3 regions of the Paraburkholderia sp. J11-2 genome follow, and region 1 is predicted to be linked to each of the others. Evidence: riboswitches for the same ligand, from Rfam matches in the RefSeq annotation. Region 1 holds a riboswitch; each other region holds the start of a gene.
The links. Region 1 has a riboswitch for fluoride ahead of U5A57_RS15115 (respiratory chain complex I subunit 1 family protein). Riboswitches for the same ligand answer to the same signal wherever they lie in the genome.
Positions count from the first base shown of each region.

Region 2: another riboswitch for fluoride. It lies ahead of U5A57_RS19625 (voltage-gated chloride channel family protein); the one in region 1 lies ahead of U5A57_RS15115 (respiratory chain complex I subunit 1 family protein).
Region 3: another riboswitch for fluoride. It lies ahead of U5A57_RS19145 (MutS-related protein); the one in region 1 lies ahead of U5A57_RS15115 (respiratory chain complex I subunit 1 family protein).

Region 1 is NZ_CAJMYY010000009.1:193,786-201,682, reverse strand. It holds gene eno (phosphopyruvate hydratase) at 1-1,232, shown strand, start outside; gene U5A57_RS15125 (hypothetical protein) at 1,277-1,621, shown strand; gene U5A57_RS15120 (DUF190 domain-containing protein) at 1,773-2,141, shown strand; fluoride riboswitch at 2,192-2,263, shown strand; gene U5A57_RS15115 (respiratory chain complex I subunit 1 family protein) at 2,429-3,376, shown strand; gene U5A57_RS15110 (hydrogenase) at 3,381-4,061, shown strand; gene U5A57_RS15105 (proton-conducting transporter membrane subunit) at 4,064-5,542, shown strand; gene U5A57_RS15100 (NADH-quinone oxidoreductase subunit C) at 5,539-7,026, shown strand; gene nuoB (NADH-quinone oxidoreductase subunit NuoB) at 7,057-7,866, shown strand; gene U5A57_RS15090 (proton-conducting transporter membrane subunit) at 7,871-7,897, shown strand, end outside.
Region 2 is NZ_CAJMYY010000013.1:144,516-152,412, forward strand. It holds gene U5A57_RS19620 (penicillin acylase family protein) at 1-1,854, shown strand, start outside; fluoride riboswitch at 1,921-1,992, shown strand; gene U5A57_RS19625 (voltage-gated chloride channel family protein) at 2,086-3,375, shown strand; gene U5A57_RS19630 (methyl-accepting chemotaxis protein) at 3,597-5,150, shown strand; gene U5A57_RS19635 (EAL domain-containing protein) at 5,168-6,760, opposite strand; gene U5A57_RS19640 (hypothetical protein) at 7,034-7,546, shown strand; gene U5A57_RS19645 (transporter substrate-binding domain-containing protein) at 7,605-7,897, opposite strand, start outside.
Region 3 is NZ_CAJMYY010000013.1:29,828-37,724, forward strand. It holds gene U5A57_RS19115 (LysR family transcriptional regulator) at 1-673, opposite strand, end outside; gene U5A57_RS19120 (gamma-glutamyl-gamma-aminobutyrate hydrolase family protein) at 629-1,576, shown strand; gene U5A57_RS19125 (M14 family metallopeptidase) at 1,615-2,718, shown strand; gene U5A57_RS19130 (MFS transporter) at 2,758-4,095, shown strand; gene U5A57_RS19135 (porin) at 4,227-5,306, shown strand; gene U5A57_RS19140 (ATP-dependent protease) at 5,375-5,758, opposite strand; fluoride riboswitch at 5,960-6,022, shown strand; gene U5A57_RS19145 (MutS-related protein) at 6,181-7,716, shown strand; gene U5A57_RS19150 (MutS-related protein) at 7,713-7,897, shown strand, end outside.

The DNA of each region.
Region 1 (7,897 bases):
ATCCGACTGTGCAGGTTACCGTCGTGCTCGACGACGATTCCCTCGCGCACGCAACGGTGCCATCGGGCGCGTCGACGGGGGAGTCGGAAGCCATCGAGTTACGTGACGGCGACCGGCAGCGATATGGCGGCAAGGGCGTCCTGAACGCAGTCAGGCACGTCAACGAGCTGATCGGGCCCGCACTGGTGGGCCTGCTCGCCGATGACCAGTGGCGGATCGACGCCGTGCTGATCGAACTCGACGGCACGGATTTCAAGTCCCGTCTTGGCGCAAATGCAACGCTTGGGGCGTCCCTGGCATGCGCGCGCGCCGCCGCGCAGGCCTGCCGCCTGCCACTTTTCCGGTATCTCGGCGGGGACGAGGCGCGGGTTCTGCCAACGCCAATGCTCACGGTACTGGACGGTGGCATCCATGGGAACGGCGGGCCGGACCTGCAGGAATTCATGCTCGTGCCCGTCGGTGCACCGACGTTCAGGGAGGCGCTCCGGTATGGCGTGGAGAGTTACCATGCATTGCGTGATCTGCTGGTCGAACGTCACAGCTCGACCAACGTCGGCGACGAGGGGGGCTTTGTCCCGGCGCTTTCAACCAATCGTGCGGCGCTCGACCTGGTGATGCAGGCAATCGAGCGCGCCGGATACAGGCCAGGGGAAGACATCTCGCTGGCCATTGACTTTGCCGCGACCAGCCTTTGGCGTGACGGTCGATACCGGCTGGCGCGTGAGGGGAGCGACCTTTCGGCACAGGAGATGGCGGGACTGTGCCGGGAATGGGGCGAGCAGTACCCGCTGGTGTCTGTTGAGGACCCACTCAGAGACAACGACTGGGGCGGCTATGCCCAGCTGACGCGCGAGCTCGGCGACCGGATGCAGATAGCGGGCGATGACCTGTTCGTGAGCAACCGTCCGTTTCTCGTAAAGGGAATCGCTCAGGGTTGCTGCAACTGCGTCGTCGTCAAGCCCAATCAGGTCGGAACGGTTACCGAGACGCTGAACACCGCGCGTATGGCACTCGCAGCGGGCTATTCGTGCATGGTGGCACATCGTTCAGGGGAAACGGAAGACACAAGCATTGCTGATCTGGCAGTGGCGCTGAATTGCGGCCAGATCAAGGCCGGGGCGCCGGCGAGAGGCGAGCGCGTCGCGAAGTACAACAGGCTTCTGACCATCGAGGCGAGGCTTGGCGAACACGCGCAGTATGCGGGGCGCGCGGTGTTCCAGCGCAGATGTTGATCGGTGGTGCACCGTGAGCGGGGATGGAGGAGAGCGTGGATGGCATGCCGAGGCTGCTTCATGACCGGGCGCTATTTGAAGCATTGTTGACACACGTCCAGACACTCAACGTTGCGATTCGCGAAGGCGTCATCTTTGGCTACCCGGCGATTTTCATCGACGATCGCGTCGCCTTCTGCGTATACGGTAGCGGCATCGGTATCAGGTTGCCCGCAGGTGTCGCGCAGCTCATGGTCGATCGTGGACGTGCGTTTTATTTTCAACCCTATGGGCGCTCCCTCATGCGGGAATGGGTGGAGATGCGCGTTCCCCGCGACCGGCTGGATGAAATCACGCATGTGCTGAGCGAATCGATCCGCTTCATGAGGGCGTCTGGAGACAGTACCTGATCGGCTCTGGCGCACCAGCTCGGCGGCCGCGCTTTTGCCGCGCTGCAGCATCCGTGACGCCCGTAGCCATGCACTAGAATTCGTTGTGGGGCCTTGGGCCCCGGGGCTGCCGACTTCGTGACGGCATCCTGGTGTCGTTGAAGGAGCAGACATGAACGGCTACCAGCTCACTTTCTATACCGAACAGAATCGCCGCCATGGCCACCATACCGTCGCGGACTGGCTGCTTCATGAAGCGAAGCAACTGGGCATTCATGGTGCGACGGTCATTAATTGTGCAGAGGGAACGGGGCATGCGGGGGCGCATCATGCCGCTCACGTGCTCAGGCTGACCGATCAACCCGTCCAGGTGATCCTTGCCGTTACAGAAGACGAGGCTGACCGGATGATGGACGCGGTGAGAACCGAGCACGTGCATGTGTTTTATACCCGCTCTCCTGTGGAGTTTGGATTGGTCGGCGGTGACGAACATGAAAGCGCCGGGAAGCATTTTTCTCTCTTCCACCGGCGGCCGCACTAGAAGAAGGTTGCAGGCTTGCATGTATCGAGGCGTCTCCTATACTCGATACTGTTGTTTGCGGAGATGGCATCCTCCCTTAACCGCCGCGTCGTCTCCACGTGGCTAATGATGCCTACCAGTCCCCGGTAGCCGGGGCCGGTAGGTATTTTGGCCGGCTCGCATTCACGAGCATCCCGGGCATATCAATGCCAGAAAAAAGCGAAGAACATGGGATGCACCAGCGAGCGTTCATGGCAAATCCCCCCCTGCGTTGACCTTTGCTCCCCTGCATGGGCGGGAGCCAGGCCATGAGCGCACGCGACATCCTGCTCCAGATCGCCCAGGTGGCGACGGTGCTCGCCCTTTCGCCGCTGCTGCAGGGCGTGATCCTGCAATGGGAGGAGCGCATCCAGCGTGGGCGGGGGCCAGGCATCTTCCAGCCCTATCGCGACCTGCGCAAGCTGTTCCGCAAGCAGATCGTTGTGCCCGACACGGCGTCGTGGATCTTCTGGTGCGCGCCGATCGTGGCGTTTACCTGCATGATGACGGTGCCGATCCTGATCCCGGTTCTCACCGATTTTCCGCTGCCACTCTCCGACATGGGCGACATACTGGGCGGCGGCCTCATTCTCACCCTGGGTTCCTTCGCCATCGTGCTGGCCGGCCTTGACTCGGGCAGCGCCTATGGCGGCATCGGCTCAAGCCGTTCTGTCATGCTCGGCATACTGGCTGAGCCCACCTTGATACTCGTGCTCGTCGGCATTACGTTGCTTGCCAAGGCGATGTTGCCGTTCGTGGTGAACCACCTGCTCGTCCAGCAGCCCGCTGTGTACTGGAGCCCGGCGCACCTCTTTCTCGTGTTCGCTTTCTTCGTGCTGCTACTCGTGGAAACGGACCGTCTGCCGATACATTCGAGCACGCATATCGAGGTCTACATGATCGAGGAGGCCCGGATCCTCGAATATTCCGGCCCACTCCTGGCACTCCTGAAGTGGGCGTCGATGATGAAGCAGTTCATCCTTTTCACGATCTTCTGCAACGTGCTCACCCTGCCATGGGGGCTTTCGCAGCGCGGTACCGTGATCGGGGCGGTCGGCGCGGCAGCGGGGCTGTTTGCGCGGATGCTCGTCGTGGCGCTCGTGATCGTGCTGGTTGAAACGGCGCAGTCCAGACTGAGGTTTTTCCGCTATCAGGAACCGCTCGCCGCCTCGTTCATGCTCGCGGTACTCGCGATTGCTGCAAACCAGTTGCGGTGACGCCATGCTACTTGCCCATCTGAATCCTCTGGCGGCGTCCCTGTTCAGCCTGCTGGCGATCGGCAGCCTCCTGCTGGCGTTCGTCATGCTCGGCTCGCGCTGGCTCAAGGACTATCTGCTCGCCTTCATGGCGGAGTCATGGTTGATCGCGATCCTGTCGGGCGCCGTCGGCTATTTCGGCAACTTCCACGAACTGTATCTGGTGGCCGTGCTCACGGCATTCTTTCGAGGTCTTGTCCTGCCGTACCTGATCTGGAGGATCATTTCGCGACTGTCCGTCGAGCGCGAATTACATGTCACGTTGCAGCCGAGTTCGAGTCTGGTGCTCGGGGCGTTGCTGGTCCTCTTTGCCTTCGTCGTCTCGAATCATCTGGGGAACTCGCTCGGGCTGGGCGGCACGGTGGTCGTGCTCGCATTGACGGTGATGCTGTCGATGAAGCTCATCGGATTCCTGATGCTTGCAGTGCGGCAGGAAGCGATCAGCCAGGTGCTTGGCCTGCTGGTTCTCGAAAACGGAATCTTTCTCGGCTCACAGATTCTGGTCCCGGGTATGCCGCTTCTCATCGAACTTGTTCTCCTGTTCGATCTTCTCGTCATCGTGGTGAGCTTCGGTGTGCTCGTGCGCTACCTGGTCGCGCACGTGGGCAGCACGAGCAGCCATGAACTCAGGCGTCTGGTGGGGTGATCATGATCGAAGCATGGCTGGCGATTGTCGTCCTCGCACCGGTGCTGGCCGCCCTGGTTGCTGGCGCGAGCCAGCACGTGAGAATGGCCGAGTACGCCAACCTCGCGGCCGCTGTCGCGTGTCTCGTCGCGTCGCTATGGCTGGTCATCCATGTCGACGGATCGAGGACGTTTATTAACGGATACGTTCTTTTCGACGGCCTGGGCGCGTGGACCCTTGTTTGTACCTGCGTCGTTTATTTTCTGGCTTCCGTCTACGCTGTCGGCTACATGCGTCTTCTCAGGGAGGAGGAGGGGCGCTTGCCCGGCTTCTACGCATTGTTTGCGTTGTTTGCCGCGACGATGATCTGCGGCCCGTTGATGAATAACATCGGCGTGTACTGGATCGCCATCGAACTGACGACGCTGGTGAGCACGTTTCTGGTGGGCTTCGAGCGCGGCCAGGAAGCCATCGAAGCGGCGTGGAAATACATCATCGTCGTGTCCGCCGGCATCAGCCTCGCGCTGCTCGGGACCGTGCTGTTTTACTGGGCGGGCAGTCTTGTCCTCGGCCCGACATACGACATGACGTGGGATACCTTGCGTCACGCAGCGCCGCGCATGAGCCCAGCGCTCACGCAAATGGCCTTTCTTCTGGTGCTTGTGGGTTACGGGACGAAAGCAGGGCTCGCACCCATGCACACGTGGTTGCCTGACGCACATAGCGAGGGTCCGGCACCCGTATCGGCCATGTTGTCGGGCGCACTACTGAACACGGCGATGCTCGGCGTCGCCCGCTTTCTGACCATAACGGATGCGGCGAGCGGATCGATGCTCCCGCGCACGGTTCTCGTTGCTTTCGGCGCATTCTCGCTGTTCGTCGCTGCGCTGTTCATCGTGCGGCAGCAGGGCATAAAACGGCTCATGGCGTATTCGAGCGTCGAGCATATGGGTGTGCTGGCTCTCGGCTTTGGGTTCGGCGGCTCGCTTGCCATCGCCGCGGTGCTGTATCACATGCTCAACCATTCGCTCAACAAGTCGCTCATGTTCTTCGGTGCGGGGAACGTGATGCGTGTTTATGGGACGAAGGACATGGATGCCATACGGGGCGTCTGGTCACGCTTTCCGGTGACCGGGGCATTGTGGATCGCAGGAGCCGTCGCGATCACGGGTGCGCCGCCATTCGGTCTCTTTCTGAGCGAACTAGCGCTGATGCGCGCCGGGTTCGCTACTCCGAATGCATGGGCCGTTATCGTGCTGCTGCTGCTCCTGATCGTGATCTTCATCGGATTCCTGAATCACTTTCGGACCATGTATTTCGACACGCGGACGCCGGATGCCGCTGTCGCATCTGTTGCCAACGGCGTCGAGGTCAGCCCGTGGATGACGTTACCAATGTGGATGGCACTCGTACCCGTATTCGTGCTCGGGATCTGGTGGCCGCAGGAGCTGTGGCGCTATTTCGGTGTCGTCGCGACAGATCTCGGCGGAGGCGCGCGATGACGAACTGCGAGTACGTGACGCTGTCGATAGACGAGCTGATGGGGCGTGCGCAGGCGCTGGTCGCAGCAGGCGGCCGCTTTCAGGGCGTGTATGCGTGGTTCCCGAGTGCATCAGACGCAGAGTTGCGATACGTCGCCACCTTGCCCGGTCAGGAGACGTTCACTGGCTGGCGTGTTCCGGTGAGGGCGGACTCCGTGCCAAGCCTTGCGGCAATCAGCCCGCTCCTTGGCTGGCATGAGCGCGAAGTCATGGAAATGAGCGGCATCGCGTTTTCGGGACACCCCGAGCCGGAGAGACTGGTGACGGCGTTCCTGCCGCAAACGGATCGGGGACCCCTTGAGCCTTCCGGTTCACAACGAGACAGCGTCGCGGCAACGCTGCCGGCTCCGGTATTGCCAGCCGTATCGGGCAAGCATGTGCAGTTGCTTCCCTTCGGGCCGGTCCGCGCTGACGTACTGGAATCCGCCCAGTTCATTTTCTACTACCTTGGCGAAGGCATCCTGCACTATCACCCGAACCTGTTTCTCAAGCACCGCGGGATGGAGAAACAGTTCGAGGGCATGGATGTTGGGTCGGCCACGTTGCTCGCTGAGAGGGTAGCAGGCATTGACAGCGTGGCGCATGCGATCGCTTATGTCGAAGCCATCGAGGATGCCGCGGACTGCGAAGTGCCCGTCAGGGCGCAATGGATCCGGCTTCTCGCCGCGGAGCTCGAGCGCATCTACAACCATCTTCATTACCTGGGGCACCTGTGCCACACGACGACCCTGAAGGTCGGCGAAGCGCAGGGAAAACTGCTTGAGGAGCGGGCGAAACAGATCAACGGCCGCGCCAGCGGCAGCCGCTTTCTGCGCAGCCTTGTGTGGCCGGGCGGCGTGCGCAGTGAGCTTGATCTCGAAACCATCAGGGAAGGGCTGGGGGTGCTGAAGCCGCAGATTGACGAATACATCGGGCTGATTGAAAGAACGACCAGTCATCTCGACCGTCTGATCTCCACGGCACCCTTGAGCCAGGAGCTCGCCTTTGACCAGGGTGCGACCGGACCGATCGAGCGTGCCTCCGGTGTGGATCGTGATCTCAGGCGCGATCATCCCTATGCAGCCTATCGCACGCTGAAACCGGAGGTTGCCGTGGCGCAGGAAGGGGATGCCGCAGCGCGGATGCGGGTTCGCATCGCGGAACTGCGCGCGAGTATCGCACTCGTCGACAGGGCCATCGCCGAGGGGCTCCCCGAAGGCGCGTTATCTGCTGTATGCATGCCCGTGGCGGGCTCCGAAGGGCTCGGCTGGTCGGAGTCGCCGCGCGGGACGGTTCTGTATGCCGTGCATATCGGCACCGACGGGCGGCTGTTGCGCGTGAAGATCAAGTCGCCGTCGTTCGCAAACTGGCGGGTGTTTCCATCGACCGTGCACGACAGCAACATGATGGACTACGCAATCAATGAGGCAAGTTTCGGGCTGACGATCTCGGGCTGTGCCCGGTAGCCATCGCAGACGATTTGAGGAACGCATGCCATGTCACTCTGGACCTGGTTTGGACTCAAGGAAGGCAGCGCGAGCACCGACTGGCCGTTGAAGGGCGGCGAGGACGGGCAGCGGGGAGTGCTTGGCATGCCGCGCTATGACCCGTCGAAATGCCGGCCGAACTGCGACGAGTGTGCACAGGCCTGCGTGACTCACGCCATCAGTTTCAGATCACAGGACGATGAAGCCGCAACCCCGGAAGTCGACTGGGGGCGTTGCATTGTTTGCCAGCGCTGCGCGGAAGTCTGCCCGACTGCGGCTTTTACCCCATCGGCGGACTGGGCGCTGGGTGTCAGCGAGCGGCTCGATCTCAAATGGGACACGGCATTTAGCGAACGCATCCCTCGCGAGGTCATGGAACATGGGCGACGCGCGTTTGGACGCAGCCTGCATATCCGGCACGTAGACGCGGGGTCGTGTAACGGTTGCGAATCCGAGTTGCAGGCATTGAACAATCCCTTCTATAACCTGCACAGGTTAGGGATTTTCTTCACGCCATCGCCTCGCTTCGCCGATGTGTTGCTGGTTACAGGCCCGGTCACGAAGGCGATGCACGGGCCGCTTCTCGAGACCTGGGAAGCGATGCCGGCGCCACGCTGGGTGATTGCAACCGGCACCTGCGCAGTTTCCGGTGGCGTCTCGGGCGGCAACTACGCATCGGGTACCGGGCTTGACGGTGTCGTGCCCGTCGATGTCTATCTGCCAGGCTGCCCGCCCAACCCTGCGGCGTTGATTCACGCGCTGTTGATGATCGTCGGGCGGGCGCAGCAGCGAATGAGGGGAGGCCGGATTGAACGCTAACCACTTGCTGGGCATTGCGGCCGCGGCCTGG
Region 2 (7,897 bases), on a different contig from region 1:
ACGAGCCATTGGGACGCCCCGCTCGACGGGCAGCGCGCATTGCCGCAACCGCCGGCGGCGTTGCCCGCCGCGCCGCCATCGTGGCTTCCGGCAACGCGGTCCGCCGCCGATCTCGATCCCGACGCCACTTCGCTTCTCAGCAGCGTGCCTGGTTTCGTCGGCGGCGAGAACGCGGTCGATTCGATGGTCGGCAGCAACGGTTTCGCGGTCGACGCCGCGCATAGCGCGCACGGCGGCGCGCTGCTCGCGAGCGACATGCACCTGGGACTCGCGCTGCCGAACGTCTGGTACCGCCTCTCGCTCGTGTATCCCGCCCCCGATGGCGGCGAGCGGCGTATCACGGGCGTCAGCCTGCCGGGTACGCCGTCCGTCGTGGCCGGCAGCAACGGCCATATCGCGTGGGGCTTTACGAACAGCTATGCGCGCTTCGTCGATCTGGTCGAACTTCAGCGTGATCCTGCCGATCCCTTGCGCTACCGGGTGCCGGGCGGCGGATGGGACAAGGCGCGGCTGATCCACGAGCGCCTCGATGTGAACGGCGGCGCGAGCGTCGATCTGCCGGTCGTGCAAACGCGCTGGGGGCCGCAACTCGTTGTCGGCGAGCACGCCTATGCATTGCATTGGGTCGCGCAGGATCCACAGGCGACCAACATGAACTTCATGCAGCTCGAAGGCGCCACGAACGTCGCCGACGCATTGCGCGCCGCGCAGACCTTTGGCTTGCCGACGCAGAATTTCATGGTGGCCGACGCGCAAGGCCATATCGGCTGGACGCTTGCCGGGCCGCTGCCGCGCTTCGCGGATGCCGACGGCGGCGCGGCGGCGCTCGCGAGCTTGCCGTACCGCTCCGAAACGTATGCCGGCTGGCAAGGGTACCGTTCGCCCGATGCGTATCCGGTGCGCGTCGATCCGCCGGCCGGGCGCATCTGGACCGCGAACAACCGTACCGTGCCGCTGGAGGACGTGGCGCGCATCGGCGACGCCGGCACGGATCTCGGCGCGCGCGCCACGCAGATTCGCAATGACCTGTTCGCGCTGCCGCATGCGAGCGAGCGCGACCTGCTCGCGGTGCAGACCGACGACCGCGCGTTCTGGATCGAGTTCTGGCGACGTGTCGCGCTGGACGCGCTCGATGCGCGCGCACTCGACGGTCATCCCAAACGCGCCGAATTCCAGCGGCTGGTCCAGGCGTGGGACGGCCGCGCCGATGTGGATGCCGTCGGCTACCGGCTCGTGCGCGCGTTTTACGACTCGCTCTACCAGGCATGGTTCGGTGTACTGGACAAACAGTTGGCCGCGATTGCGCCGGGCCTCAGCTATCGCGCGGCGAACTCGCGTTACGAAGCGACGATGGAGACACTCGCCGACGATCGCGCCTGGATACCGGGAGCCTTCGCGGACTGGCGCGCGTTCATGCTGGACCGTATCGACCATACGATCGCTAGCTTGCCGCATGGTGCGAATGGCACGAATGGCACGAAGCTCGAAGACGCACGCTGGGGCGAGCGCAACCGCGCGGCAATTGCGCATCCGTTCGCGCGCATGGTGCCGGAGTGGCTGCCGTGGGTTCGCGGCTGGCTCAGCGCGCCGCATGACCCGTTGCCGGGCGACTCCAACATGCCGCGCGTGCAGTCGCCGGCGTTTGGCGCGTCCGAGCGTTTCGCGGTGTCGCCGGGGCGCGAGCAGGACGGGATCTTTGAGATGCCGGGCGGGCAGTCGGGTAATCCCATGTCGCCGTACTTTCTCGCGGGACATGAAACATGGGTGCGTGGCGACGCAGCGCCGTTCCTGCCGGGTACCGCCGTTCATACGCTCAAGCTCGTCCCGGCCGGCGCGCAGCAGGCTCAAAACTGAGGGCCGCAGGTTCGCCAGCGCGGCGACGATCCTGTTGCAGCGTCTTATGTTGTCGCATAAAATCACGGGGCTTTCGGAGATGGCATTCCTCCCGTAACCGCCCTGCGTTCCCGCAGCGCTGATGATGCCTACGAGTTCCTGGGTGCAGGAGGTCGTAGGCCGTCCACGCGACGCCCCCCCTGTCGCCCAGGTGATTTGCAACCGTGCAAGCAAACGCAAACCTGGACCGCAATGAAATCCCTGAAGTCTATCGAGCAGTTCGCGATGGTTCCGTACCTCGCGCGCTGGCTGCTGCTCTCGTCCGTGCTTGGCGCCCTGGCGGGCAGCGCCTCCGCCTTGTTCCTCTATGCGCTCGATCGCGCAACCGACATCCGCGTCGCCCATGCCTGGCTGCTCTGGCTGCTGCCCGTTGCCGGCTTCGCGACCGGCTGGGTCTATCACCGTGTCGGCAAGCCGGTGGAAGGCGGGAACAACCTGCTGATCGACGAAATCCACGACCCGCAAAGAATCGTGCCCAAGCGGATGGCCCCGCTCGTGCTCGTCGCCACCGTGGTCACGCATCTGTTCGGCGGCTCGGCCGGACGCGAAGGCACGGCGGTGCAGATGGGCGGCGCGCTCGCCGACCGGGTCACGCACGTTTTCGGCCTCGACCGCGAGGAGCGCCGCATTCTGCTGATGGGCGGCATTGCAGCGGGCTTTTCGTCGGTGTTCGGCACGCCGCTGGCCGGCGCGATCTTCGGGCTGGAAGTGCTCGCAATCGGGCGCCTGCGTTACGACGCGCTGCTGACCTGCGTGGCGTCGTCGCTGGTCGCGGACCAGGTGTGCCGCGCGTGGGGCATCCATCACACGGTCTATAGCATTGCGTTCGTCCCGCATGTCACGCCGCTCGGACTTGGCTCGGCCATTCTCGCGGGCATCGCATTCGGCGTAGTGGGCATGCTGTTCGCCGACTCGACCCACGCGCTCTCGGCGTTCATCAAGCGCAAGATTGCCTACGCGCCGGCGCGTCCGTTCGTGGGCGGTATCGTCGTGGCGCTTGCCGCTACCGCGCTGAACGTGCCGCAGTATCTCGGCCTGGGCATTCCGACCATTGTCGAAGCGTTCAATCATCCGTTGCCCGTCTACGACTTCGCGGGCAAGTTCGGCTTCACCGTCGTGACGCTGGCATCGGGCTTCAAAGGCGGCGAAGTCACGCCGCTGTTCTATATCGGCGCGACGCTCGGCAATGCGTTGGGGCATGTGCTGGCCTTGCCGATGCCGGTGCTCGCGGGCCTTGGTTTCGTTGCCGTATTCGCTGGCGCCGCCAACACGCCGATCGCTTCGACGGTCATGGCAATCGAGCTGTTTGGCGCCGACATTGGCGTGTATGCGGCGCTGGCCTGCGTGGTGGCTTATCTGTTTTCCGGCCACACGGGCATCTACCGCGCGCAGCGCGTGGGGCAGGCGAAGCATCCGCTTTTGCCCGCTGGCATGCGTCTTTCGGACATTCCCGCGTTGCGCCGTGTACGGAGCAGCGATTGAGTCTCCGGCATCGCGTCATCGTTGTCTTGTCCACCTGAAAGCGAAGCGCATCGGGCTCGTTAGCAGAAGTGAGCGGACGACGCCAGAAGCGCTGGCTGATTCTCCCTATATCGGTTCGCCTCCTACCCTTGGTGTGGGGGATGAGTCAAGCTTGCCGCGCTCGCGTCGAGGCAGGGTCTCGCCGTGAGCCACATAACAGGGAATCGAATAAGGGGACAGCCATGAAGTGGCTCGATCGCATGACGGTGTTCAAAAAGCTGCTGACAGCATTCGCCGTTGTGATCGTATTTGCGGTGGCCGTGGGTATTGCCGGCGTCTCGTCGCTGGCGTCGATGCATGATATTGCCGATGAAATCTGCAACCGGCACATGAGCGGCCAGTTCTGGCTGGAGGAAGCGGCGCGCAGCAAGTTGAGCACTGACCTCGACGCGGCGAATCTGGGCTACGCCGATGAAGCGGGGCGCAACCATCTGAAGGAAGACATCGTCGCGCAGCTCAAGCGCATGCATGAGTCGCTCGATCGCTACGCCGGTGCAGGCGTGTCGGCTGGCGACCGCGCGCTCTATGACGACGTGCTCAAGAAGACCTCCGCATGGGAAGCGATCGTGCATCAGCAAATCGGCTTCGCGCCCGTGCCCGCAGGCGTGGACAACGCCGAACTCGTGCGCCGCGCGATTGCGGCGAGCGTTGCGTTGGGCGACAGCGTGGCCGCGCTGATCGATTCGCTGCAACGCGAGGCGAAAAACGCGCAGACCGCAGCCACAGCGCAATTCCAGCATATGCGCGCGCTCGTCATTGCGATTCTGCTCGGGGCGGTCGCGACCGGCGCGCTGCTAGCCTGGTTGATTTCGCGGCGGCTTTCACGCCAACTGGGCGGCGAGCCGGCTTACGCCATGGAAATTGCAGGCCGTATTGCAGCCGGAGACCTTTCGGTATCCGTAACAATGCGACCCGGCGATTCGAGTAGTCTGTTGCACGCGCTGGGCGAGATGCGTGTGCAACTGACTGGCATCGTCGCCAACATTCAAGACTCGAGCGGTTCTATCCTTCTTGCTGCCCGCGAAATCTCGCAAGGCAACACAGATCTCTCGCAACGCACCGAAGAGCAGGCGGCGTCGCTCGGCGAAACCGCGACGAGCATGGAGCAGCTAACCTCGACCGTGCGCCAGAATGCCGAGAACGCGAGACAGGTGGGCGGGCTTGCGCGCGGCGCTTCGGAGGTTGCGGCGCGCGGCAGCGAGTTGGTCAGCGAAGTGGCGAGGACGATGGGTGAGGTGGCGCAGGACGCGAGGCGCATGACCGATATCATCGCGACGATCGAGAAAATCGCCTTCCAGACCAACATTCTTGCGCTCAACGCCGCCGTCGAATCGGCGCGCGCCGGCGAGCAGGGGCGCGGCTTCGCGGTCGTGGCGGGCGAGGTGCGCGCGCTCGCGCAGCGCAGCGCGGCTTCGGCGCGCGAGATCAAGGAGCTGATCGAAGCCTCGACGGCGGGCGTTGCAAACGGCGCAACGCTGGCGCAGCGCGCGGGCTCGACGATGGTCGAGGTAACGGAGGCGGTGCAGCGCGTCACGGACATCATGGGCGAAATCGTCGCCGCCTCGGGCGAGCAGAGCACGGGCATCGAGCAGGTCAACCGGGCGGTGGCGCAAATGGACCAGGTCACGCAGCAGAACGCGGCGCTGGTCGAGCAGGCGGCCGCTGCCGCAAGCTCGATGGCCGATCAGGCGGCGCAGTTGCAGCAGGCCGTTTCGGTATTCAGGTTTGCGAATTAAGCCGTTCTCTGCTGCGTTTAAATCGCCGGCATGCTGTTCGCCTCACGCGGCACGCGATGCTTGCCCAGCCATTTCGCGAGATCGCCGGCGGACATCGCTTTCGCGTAATACCAGCCCTGTCCGTACTGAACCCCCTTGTTGCGCAGCCACGTCACCTGTGCCCCCGTCTCCACGCCCTCGGCGACGATTTGCAGGCCCAGCTCGTGGGCCATCGAAATGATGTGCGGCGCGACCACGCTAGAAGCGGTATCCTGGACGATCGTATCGACGAACGACTTGTCGATTTTCAGCACGTCGATCTCGAAGGTTTGCAGATACGCGAGGCTCGAGTAGCCGGTGCCGAAGTCGTCGATATAGATGGGATGACCGGCGGCCCGGAATGCCGCAATGACACTGCGCGTGGCTTCCGCGTTCATGAAACTGCGCTCGGTCGCCTCGATGCGGATTTGCGCGGGCGCGATGCCTGTTCCTTTGAGCGATGCGGTAACGAGGTTCAGAAAGCGCAGGCTTTGCAGATCCTCGCTGCTCACATTGATCGAGACATAAAACGACGGATTGGCGGCCAGCAATTTGCCGAGCTGCGCGATGGTCTTTTCGAGCACGAGATCGGTCAAAGGCTGAATGAGGTGATTGTCTTCGGCCACGCGCACGAAGACGTCGGGCGAGATGGCGCGACCGTTCAGCGTCCAGCGCACCAGCGCTTCGGCGCCGGCGCACTGGTTGTCGGCTAGCCTCACGATGGGCTGGAAAACCACGTCGATCTTGCGCCGTGAAATGGCCCAGGACAGCGTTGCGGGAAACGAGAGCTGCCGCGTAACGCGCTTGTAGGCGAGCCAGCCGAGCGCTGCGCCCGCGAACACGCCGATGGTCAGCCACGCGGCGAGCAGTTTGGGCCAGTCGCCCGCAACGCTGCTGCGCGGCGACTTCACCACGACCCCAAGCGGGCGTGTCGACGACTGCGCGACCGCGTAATTCCAGTCGTCGCTCTTCACGTTGCCGCCATGTTTCCACGCTTCGAGCATGTCGTCCGGATCTGCGCCGGCCGAGACGGCGAGCAGCTTGCCCGTCGTAATCTGGACCACGGCGATGGGGCGTTTCGCCGGATCGATGAGATCGACATAGGAGCCCGGGTCGATGGAGACGTAGTGGCCGTTGCGGCCGATCTGAATGTCCTTGCGGGCCTCGCTTAGCGGGCTCTTCTGCAGGAACCACACCAGGTAGCCGTCGTTGCTGCGATAGTCGGGCGGCGGCAGTGTGAGGTCCTTGTTGCGCACGTCGCCAAGCAGCGGAGAGCAGAGATAGCGCCCTTCGGCGTAGGTGCCGGCGTCCTGAACATACCGGTAGTTGTAGATGACGCGCGCGGCCTGTTCGAGGTTGGACGGCGAACAAGGCGCACCCGGTTCCCGGTCCAGGTCCGAAAGGGCGGCAAAAGCCTGGTACGTGACGAGGTCCGTGCGCATGACCGCCTTGCTGGCGAACTCGCCGAGTTCGTCACGGTCGCGCCGCTGGACGTCCTTGTTTGCGACGTAAAGACTCGTGAAAACGGGGCCGAGGGTGGCGAGGCACCCAAGGGCGACCGAGGCCGCAATCAGCGTGATGCGCTTGATCATTCCGCACCCCGGGGGTAGGGAACGTTAGGGAACGAACCGCGGACGGGACGCGCGCGCTCGTGCGGGTGCGCCGCCGGTATTCTGGAGCCCGAACATCAGAGCAAAGCATACACTTTGGCGCTTCGTTTTCAACGGGAAAACGCGTGCGCCGCGCTGCCCCGCCGCCGCCACGGGTGGCTTGGCGGTAGGACCATGGTCCGATTGTCCGCATCTGCCGCGCCCGGCATGATCTGCACGTGTTGCCCGCCAGGCGCGTGGCTCAGGGGTGCGTGAATGGGGACGCTGTCCAACATCGTGAAGCGCGCGTGGCTTGCCGCCGTGGTGGCGCTCGTGACCGGCTGCGCCCAGCCGTGGCAAAGCATCGAGCCCGGCACCGACCAGTCCGCGTTGATCGCGCGTCTTGGGCCGCCGCGCGAAACCTATAACCTGCCGGACGGCGGCAAACGGCTCATGTGGCCGACCCAGCCGATGGGCACGACGAACACCGTTGCCGACATCGACACGAACGGCAAGGTCGTGAGCGTGCGCCAGGTCATGCAGGAGAGCGAATTCAATCGCGCGAGAGTCAACGAGTGGACCCGCGACGATGTCCTGATCAATTTCGGCCGGCCCGCGGAGACAGCATACTTTTCGCGCATGCAGCGGGAAGTCTGGTCCTACCGCTACGTCGAGAACAACATCGACTACATGATGTTTCACTTCTACTTCGACAATCAGGGCATCTTGCGGCTCACGCAAAAGACGCCGGACCCGATGCGCGACCGTAACCTGAGGCGCGGATTCTGAAGCGGGTCCCGTTCAACTACACGCGCAATTTGGCACGGCTAGTGACGGATGGCGACGGCTAGTGGCAATACAAGTCGTTTTCGGCATTGAACATGTCGAATGCGAGGCTGATTGCCTGATCCTTGCGCACGGTCGCGAGCCAGCGGCTACGGCGCCATTGCGTTACTGTGTCGCCGACAAAGATGGCGCTTGCCGCATCACCCGCGCGCGTCGCGATGAACGCCGCCTGCGCGGCAATCGTTCCGGGCAGCGGGCGGTAGTACGACCAGTCTGCCTGCTTGAGCAGCGCTTCGATGACGAACTCGTCGTCGACCAGTGCGGCGCAGTCGCCTGCCTGGAATGCCAGCAGGG
Region 3 (7,897 bases), on a different contig from region 1:
TCGTCACGGAGAAATAGTCGATGACAGGCGCATTCAGGCCATAAAGGTCGCCGAGGCGCCTGGCCAGCGAGGGTTCGACGTAACCGGCGGCAATGAGCGGATACGCGCGCATATCGTCGAAAGTCACCTTCCGGCGGCCCGCGAGCGGATGTCCGCGCCGGGCGAACCAGCCGAAGGTGCATGGGTACAACGCCATGACGCGCAAATCGGCGTGCTCGCGCGCAACGCGAATATCGCCGACAAAGAAGTCCAGGCGTTCGGCCAATAGCGCGGCCACCAGCCGTTCGGATGTTTCGATCACGCTATGCAATTTCACGCCGGGCGATGCGTTCATCAAGCCGAGCACGATGGGCTCGAGGAGAATGGGCGCGAGTGACGAACCCATTCCGAACGCGAGCGACCCCGATTCGCCCGACTGCATCAGCGCCAGCAGGCGCGCGCCTTCCTTTTCGTCGAGAATCATCCGCCGCGCGCGAGGCTCGTAGGCCTGTGCGTAGGGCGTCGGCCGCAGCCGGCGCTCGGTTCGGTCAAAGAGCGGCACGCCCAGCAGGTCTTCCATCGAGCGGATGCTGCGGGAAAGCGCGGGCTGGCTCAAATGAACGGCTTCAGCCGCGGCCGCAAGCGAGCCGTGGTCGAGCAAGGCGAGAAAGTGCCGGATCTGGCGGGTGTTCATTTCGTGGGTTCACTTGCAGAAACTGCATTGTATCCCCCAGAAATACGCAATGTACACAAGTCGCTGCGCTGCTTAGACTGCGCGGGCATTGACTCACTCTTCACGCCCATGCCTCTCGATACGACCCCAAGCCAGCGCCGTCCTGTTGTCGGCATCATCTCCGACAGCATCGAGCACTACGGGCATCGCGGGCATTCCGTCCTGCACGGCTACGTGCGTGCCGTTGCCACGATCGCGCGCGCGTTGCCCGTGCTGTTGCCGGCCTGCACCGAGGCACTGGACGGCGAGACGCTGGCCGCGACGCTCGACGGCATCGTGCTGACCGGCAGCCCTTCCAATGTCGCCGCCGAGCGCTATGGCGCTTCGCCGCTGCCGGAAACGACACGGCAGGACCGCTGGCGCGATGCAGCCGTTCTCGACGTGTTGCCGGACCTGATCGCGGCCGGCATCCCGACGCTCGGCATTTGCCGTGGCTTGCAGGAGCTCAATGTCATGTACGGGGGCACACTCGAGGCCGCGGTGCACGCGCAGCCTGGCCGGCTCGATCATCGCGAAGGCGATCACGACCGGCCTATCGAACGCTGGTACGACGACAGCCACGCTGTGCGGATCATGCGCGGCGGTGTGCTCGACCAGATCGGCACGAACCCGGTGGAGCAGGTGAATTCGCTGCATCACCAGGGAGTCGACCGCCTGGGCGCTGGGCTGCGCCCGGAGGCCGTCGCAACCGACGGACTGATCGAGGCGTTCTCGATTGGCTGCGTGCCGCAGTTTGCGCTGGCAGTTCAGTGGCACCCCGAGATGCGCATCGACGACAGCCCGCTGTCGCTCGCCATTTTCGAAGCCTTTGGTGCCGCCTGCCGTTCGCGCCGTGACGCGCGCGCACACAATGCGCGCGTTTGACGTGCGCCCGCGAGACACAGCAACCCCCTCATCGAATCATGTCGAACACTCAATTTCGCGCCCTGTTCAGTCGCAACTACGCTGAAGCGCGCGACAAATTCCTCAATGCCGCCACCGCACGCGGCCTCGCCGTCGACTCGCATGTCCTGCCGCTCGAAGGCAAAGATGGAGAAGTGCTCGCGACCGATGTCGTGCTCGACGGTCCGCGCGAGGCTGCGAAACTCGTGATCCTCATTAGCGGCGTGCACGGCGTGGAAGGCTATTGCGGTTCCGCGATCCAGACCGGCGTGCTCGGTCTCGGGCGTGTCGCCGACGCCGACACTGCCGTGCTGCATATCCATGCCATCAACCCGTACGGCTTTTCGCATTCACGTCGCGCGACACACGAGAACGTCGATCTGAACCGCAACTTCGTCGACTTCAGCACCGCGCAGCCGGTGAACGAACGCTACGCGCAAATCCACGACCTGCTGCTGCCGGCCACGTGGCCGCCCGCTGACGACAACGAATCGACGCTCGACCTGTTGCGCAGGCAATGGGGTGCCCGCGGCTTTCAGCGTGCAGTCGGACTGGGTCAGTACGTTTTCGCGGACGGTCTTCACTACGGCGGCGCCGAACCGGCGTGGAGCAATCGCACGTTTCGCCGGATTCTTCGCGAGTACGCCCAGCGTTGCCTTCGCATCGGCTCGATCGACATTCATACGGGCCTCGGTCCCTATGGCCACGGCGAGCGGATTTTCGCCTGTCTCGATGAAGGCGGCGCGTTGGCGCGCGCGCGCCGGTGGTGGGGCGACGATGTGACCTCGGTGAATCAGGGCACGTCGACCAGCATTCCGATGACCGGCCCGATTCAGTACGGACAGTTCGAAGCGTGCCCGCAGGCCGAGCACACCAATATCTGCCTGGAGTTCGGTACGCATCCGCCTTCGCTCGTGCTGCCCGCCATGCGCGCCGAGCACTGGCTGCACCGAAGCGGCGGCGCCGACGTGGCGCAGGCCGCGTCGATTCGTCAGGCGCTCAAGGACGCGTTCTATCCGCAGGCCGACGACTGGCAAGCCGCGATCTGGCAGCAGGGGCGCGACGTATTTCTGCAGACCGTGCGCGGTTTGCAGGAGCCAGCGAACGCGACCGAGGCCGGTTGACGCGCCTGCGAACGAACCGCACCCGATAACGGAGACATCATGCGATCTACCCTTGTCGACGCACCCGGCAACTGCCAGGGCGTCCCAAACACAGCGCCGGCCGGAACCGTCAGCGGCCTGCGCCCGGTCATCAGCCGCAAGGCCGTTGCGGCAGCCGTGACCGGCAATGCGCTCGAATTCTACGACTTCGTGATTTACGCGTATTTTGCCGTCTATATCGGGCACGCTTTCTTTCCGGTCGGTGGCCAGTACGGGAGCCTGCTGCTTGCGGCGGCGACGTTCGGCGTGGGCTTTTTCACGCGCCCGCTAGGTGCGGTGCTGATCGGCGCTTTTGCCGATCGTGCGGGCCGCAAGCCCGCACTCATTCTCACGGTTGCGTTGATCACGGTCGGCACGCTGGGAATGGCCGCCACGCCGTCATATGCCAGCATCGGCATGGCGGCGCCGCTCATCGTGGTGCTGTGCCGGCTTCTGCAAGGCTTTGCGCTAGGCGGCGAGGTCGGTCCGGCGACGGCGCTTCTCATCGAAGCCGCGCCACCTGGGCGGCGTGCGCTCTATGCAAGCTGGCAACTCGCAAGCCAGGGCATTGCAGTCGCCGTGGGGGGCGTATTCGGTGTGTTGGTATCGATGACATTGCGTGCGGACCAACTGGCGGCATGGGGCTGGCGTATTCCGTTCATCGCGAGCCTGCTGCTCGTTCCAGTGGCTGTCTATATTCGCCGGAGTCTGCCCGAAACGCTCGAGGACAACGACGCTCGCACGGCGTCTGAGGTATTGGGCGGCGTCGTGCGTACGCATCGGCGCTACCTGGTGCTGGGCGTGTTGATGACGCTCTCGGGCGCGGTCTCCTCGCAGATCGGCAACTACATGACGACCTACGCCATCCAGACGCTGAAGCTGCCGCCAACGATCGCGCAGACGAGCGCACTGGTCGGCGGCCTGTTGACGTTTGCAGGCGGCCTGGCCGGCGGATGGCTGTGCGACATGCGCGGCCGCAAGATCGTGCTGATTGCACCGCGCGTGCTGCTGATGCTGTTGAGCGTGCCGATGTTCCTGTGGCTGCAGGCCGCGCCGGGCGCAACGAGCTTCCTGCTGGTGACGGTGATTCTCGCGTTGCTGACGGCCATGAGCGCAACGGCGGCGATGGTGGTCATGCCCGAATTGCTGCCCGCCAGCTTTCGCAGCACGGGTGTGTCGCTCGTCTACGCAATCGGCACGACGCTGTTCGGCGGCACCACGCAGTTCGCCGTGACGGCCTTGATTGCCTGGACCGGAAGCCCGATGGCGCCCGCGTGGTACATGGTGGCGACCAGTGTGCTGAGCCTTGCCGCCATGGCGATGCTTCCCGAAACACGCAACGTGGACGTGTCCAGATAGCGTTCGGCACCGTGCGCGGCAGTGCCCGCGCCCGGCCAGCTACTCACCGCACCTTCGCATCATGCCGGGCGTAAGCCTGGCAGGGGCGCTCGCGCGCCTGCATTTTCACCATAAAGACAATAGAACGAGACATGAAAAAGACCATGATCGCCGGCCTCGTGCTGGCCGGTATGCACGGTGCTGCGAACGCGCAGTCGAGCGTGACGATTTTCGGCAGCCTCGATACAGGGCTGACCTACGTGAGCAACGTCCACGGCAGTTCGTCTTTCGCCATGGCAGACGGCATCAACAAGAGCAACTCGCTAGGTTTCACGGGTGTCGAAGACCTGGGCGGCGGCAAGCATGCGCTATTCAAGCTGGAAAACGGCTATTCGGTGAACACGGGTACGTTGGGGCAAGGCGGACTGCTGTTCGGCAAGCAGGCTTATGTCGGCCTGGGCGATGCGTCGATTGGAGATGTGACGCTCGGGCGTCAATACGACTTCGCGTACTCCATGATCCGCTATTTGCCGTGCTTGTCGTGTGGCATCTACAGTGTTGAAAACGGCGACCTGGATCGCGTTTCCGGCGAGCGGTTGAACAACACGGTGCAATTCATGTCGCGCACGGTTGCGGGCTTTTCGGCCGGCGCGCAGTACAGCTTCGGCGCAAGTTCCGGCAGCACGACGACAAACGCCGGTCGCGCGGTGAGTGCAACGGTGCAATACGCCGGCAGCGCCTTTGCCGCAGGCGCCTTCTACACCGATATCAATGGCGCCCCCGTCTATGTCGGCATGACTGGCGCGGCGGAAATCTTCGGGCGCCCGATCACGCCCGCTACCGCGTTGCTCGTCGACAAGCAGCGCATCTTCGGATTTGGCGCGACCTATACACCGGGTCAATGGCGGGTGTCAGCGGTTTATACCAATACCCATCTGGAACTTGGAAACGCCAGCGCACAGGATCAGGTGATTCACGTCGGCGGTGAGTATCGGCCCCGGCCCGATCTCGTGCTCGCTACCAAGCTCACGTACGACAAGCTCGATGCGTCGCATTGGCTCACGCTCTCATGCGGCGTGGACTATTTGCTCTCGAAGCGCACAGATGTCTACCTCGACGTGCATGCGCAGCGAGCATTCGGGGACAGCACCAAGGCATCGATCGCGCTGGCCGGCACTTCGTCGACAGACAGCCAATTCCTGTCGCGTGTGGGCATCAGGCATTTGTTCTAGCCGTTCTCGCGGGTACGGCCTGATTTTCGGGGGCGACGCTCTGGTCACACCCCGACGCCCAGCGGTGATCAGAGGTCTCCGCGCACTTCACCGGTGCCCAGCACGTTGCGCTGCCGGTTGACCTCCGCCCAAAGCGCATCGCTGTCGTCGTCGCGCAGCAGGACCATCCAGTCCAGTTGATCGTCGGTCACGCCGAAGTATTCCAGGATCTCCCTGCGAACGGCATCGACGAACTGCGCGTATTCCGGCGTTGCCTGGGCCTGCGCGTGCAAGGCGTCGTATGCCGCATCGTCCACGCCGCCGCCGTGCTCGTCGATGTAGTGCGAGATCCACTGGTCGCGTTCGCGGTCGTAGTCGGCCTCGGCGCGCATCGCCTGCACAGCCGTGTAGAAGTCCAGTTGGGCAAACGCGGCGATCGCCGCCGTTGTTGCCTCGTCGAATGGGGTTGTCATCGCATATCTCATGTGGGCCGTGGCACATTATCGCGCGGGCCGCGACTGGACGCCCGAGACTCCCTCACTTTCGCAACTGCGATGCCCGCGCAGGCGGCCTGCGGCGCGTTCGAACGCTGTCGATGCGGCAGCTGCCACACACCGCGTTCTGCCCGGGTACGCCCGCCTGGGGGCTTGCAGCGCTGGCGATAGAGGCGTAACGTTGTTGCAGGAGATGGCATTCTCCTGGAACCGCCCCGACGGGCTAATGATGCCTACCGGCCTGGGAACAGGCACTGTCGGTGCATGCGGTTTCTTCGCTGGCCCCACCTGTGTCTGTGCCGTCAAGACGGCATCTCCCGGTTCACATCGTCACAGCCCAACCTTCGTTGGGCTTGGGTTTCGTCGCGCTCTGCCAAAGGCGTGGCGACGAGGGACTGGAAATGGGATTTCACAGCATCCTGTTTGAGACACCCGAAGACGGGCCGCTTGCTGGCGAAGTGCACGAGCCGGAGTGCTTTGGCGACCTGAATCTCGACCAGATTGAGCTGAAGCTCACGCAAGGCTATGACGAGTACGACCTGAAGCCGTTCTTTCGTACAGCGCTCGATCGTGAGAGTGCAATACGGTACCGGCACGACGTGATGCGCGACCTCGGGAGCCACGAGATTTCCCGCTGTATTCACGCCTTTGCGCAGTCGATGCGCAAGATGCGCTCAGCGCTGGCACAGGCAGAGAAGCTTTACTATCCGCGACAAAAACAATGGTGGTTTCTCGAAGCTGCGTTCCGGTATTGCGATGCGCTTGGGACGTTAGAAGCCACGCTACATGAGACTCACCCGAAGTCGGCAGGCTTGCGCGAGTTCAGCGCGTGGCTTGCAGGGTATCTTCGTGGCGAGGACTTCATCGGACTCAGGCGAGATGTGGTGGACCTGCAGACGGCGCTGGAAGCCGTTAGATACGCGGTGCACATTCACGGCAACGCGGTGGCCGTGCTGAATGACGACCGCGAGAGCGATTACAGCGCATACGTCGTGGCTATTTTCGAGCGATTCAAGCAGGGTGAGGTCAAGGACCACAGTGTCGAGGTCAAGGAATGGCCGGAAATGAATCACGTCGAGGCACAGATACTGGACTACGTCGCCAGGCTCCAGCCTCAACCATTTGCGATGCTCGCCAGCTTCCAGCTCAATCACACTGACTTCCTTGACGCCACCATCGCCTCATTCGACCGCGAGGTGCAGTTCTACATCGCGTACGACGCCTATATTCAGAATTGCCGGGAGCAAGGTCTTCCATTCTGCTTCCCGGTGGTTTCGTCGTCGAGCAAGGCCGAACGTTGTCACGATACGTTCGACCTCGCGCTCGCGCACAAGCTGTGTGCAGACAAGCTTCCAGTTGTGCGCAACGACTTCTGGCTGGAGCGTGCTGAGCGCATTATTGTTGTCTCGGGTCCCAACAACGGCGGCAAGACGACTTTCGCCAGAGCGTTCGGGCAACTTCACTACCTCACGAGGCTGGGTTGCCCGGTGCCCGGCAGTGAGGCGCGCCTGTATCTCTGCGATCAGCTCTTTGCACATTTTGAGCGTGAAGAGAATACGAAGGACATGCGCGGCAAGTTGCAGGATGACCTCATGCGCATGCACGCCATCCTGGCGCGAGCCACGCCCCGCAGCGTCATCGTGATGAACGAGATTTTCAGTTCCACGACGCTTGCCGATGCGCTATTTCTCTGCCGCCGGATCGTCAACCGGATTATGGAACGCGACGCGCTTTGCGTATGCGTGACCTTTGTCGAAGAGTTGGCCCGGCTCGGCGCGCAGACAGTGAGCATGGTCAGTGAAATCTGCCCGTCCAATCCGGCGCAGCGAACGTTCCGTATTCGCCGAAAGCCCGCCGATGGACGCGCATACGCCGTCTCTGTGGCCGAGCAGTACGGGCTCACCTATGAACGCCTGAAGGAGCGCCTTGCATCATGAAAGCATGGTTGCTCTATGCGCAGCGCGATTTCGACTGGCATCGCGGTGAACAATGGAACGAAACCACGCTCACGCGGGATCTCGAACTCGCCACCGTCTTTGCGGCGATGGGGGCGGGCGACGAATTTCTCGAGGGTGTGGCGAAGAAGGTCGTGACCGTCAGTCTGGATGAGCTTGGCGA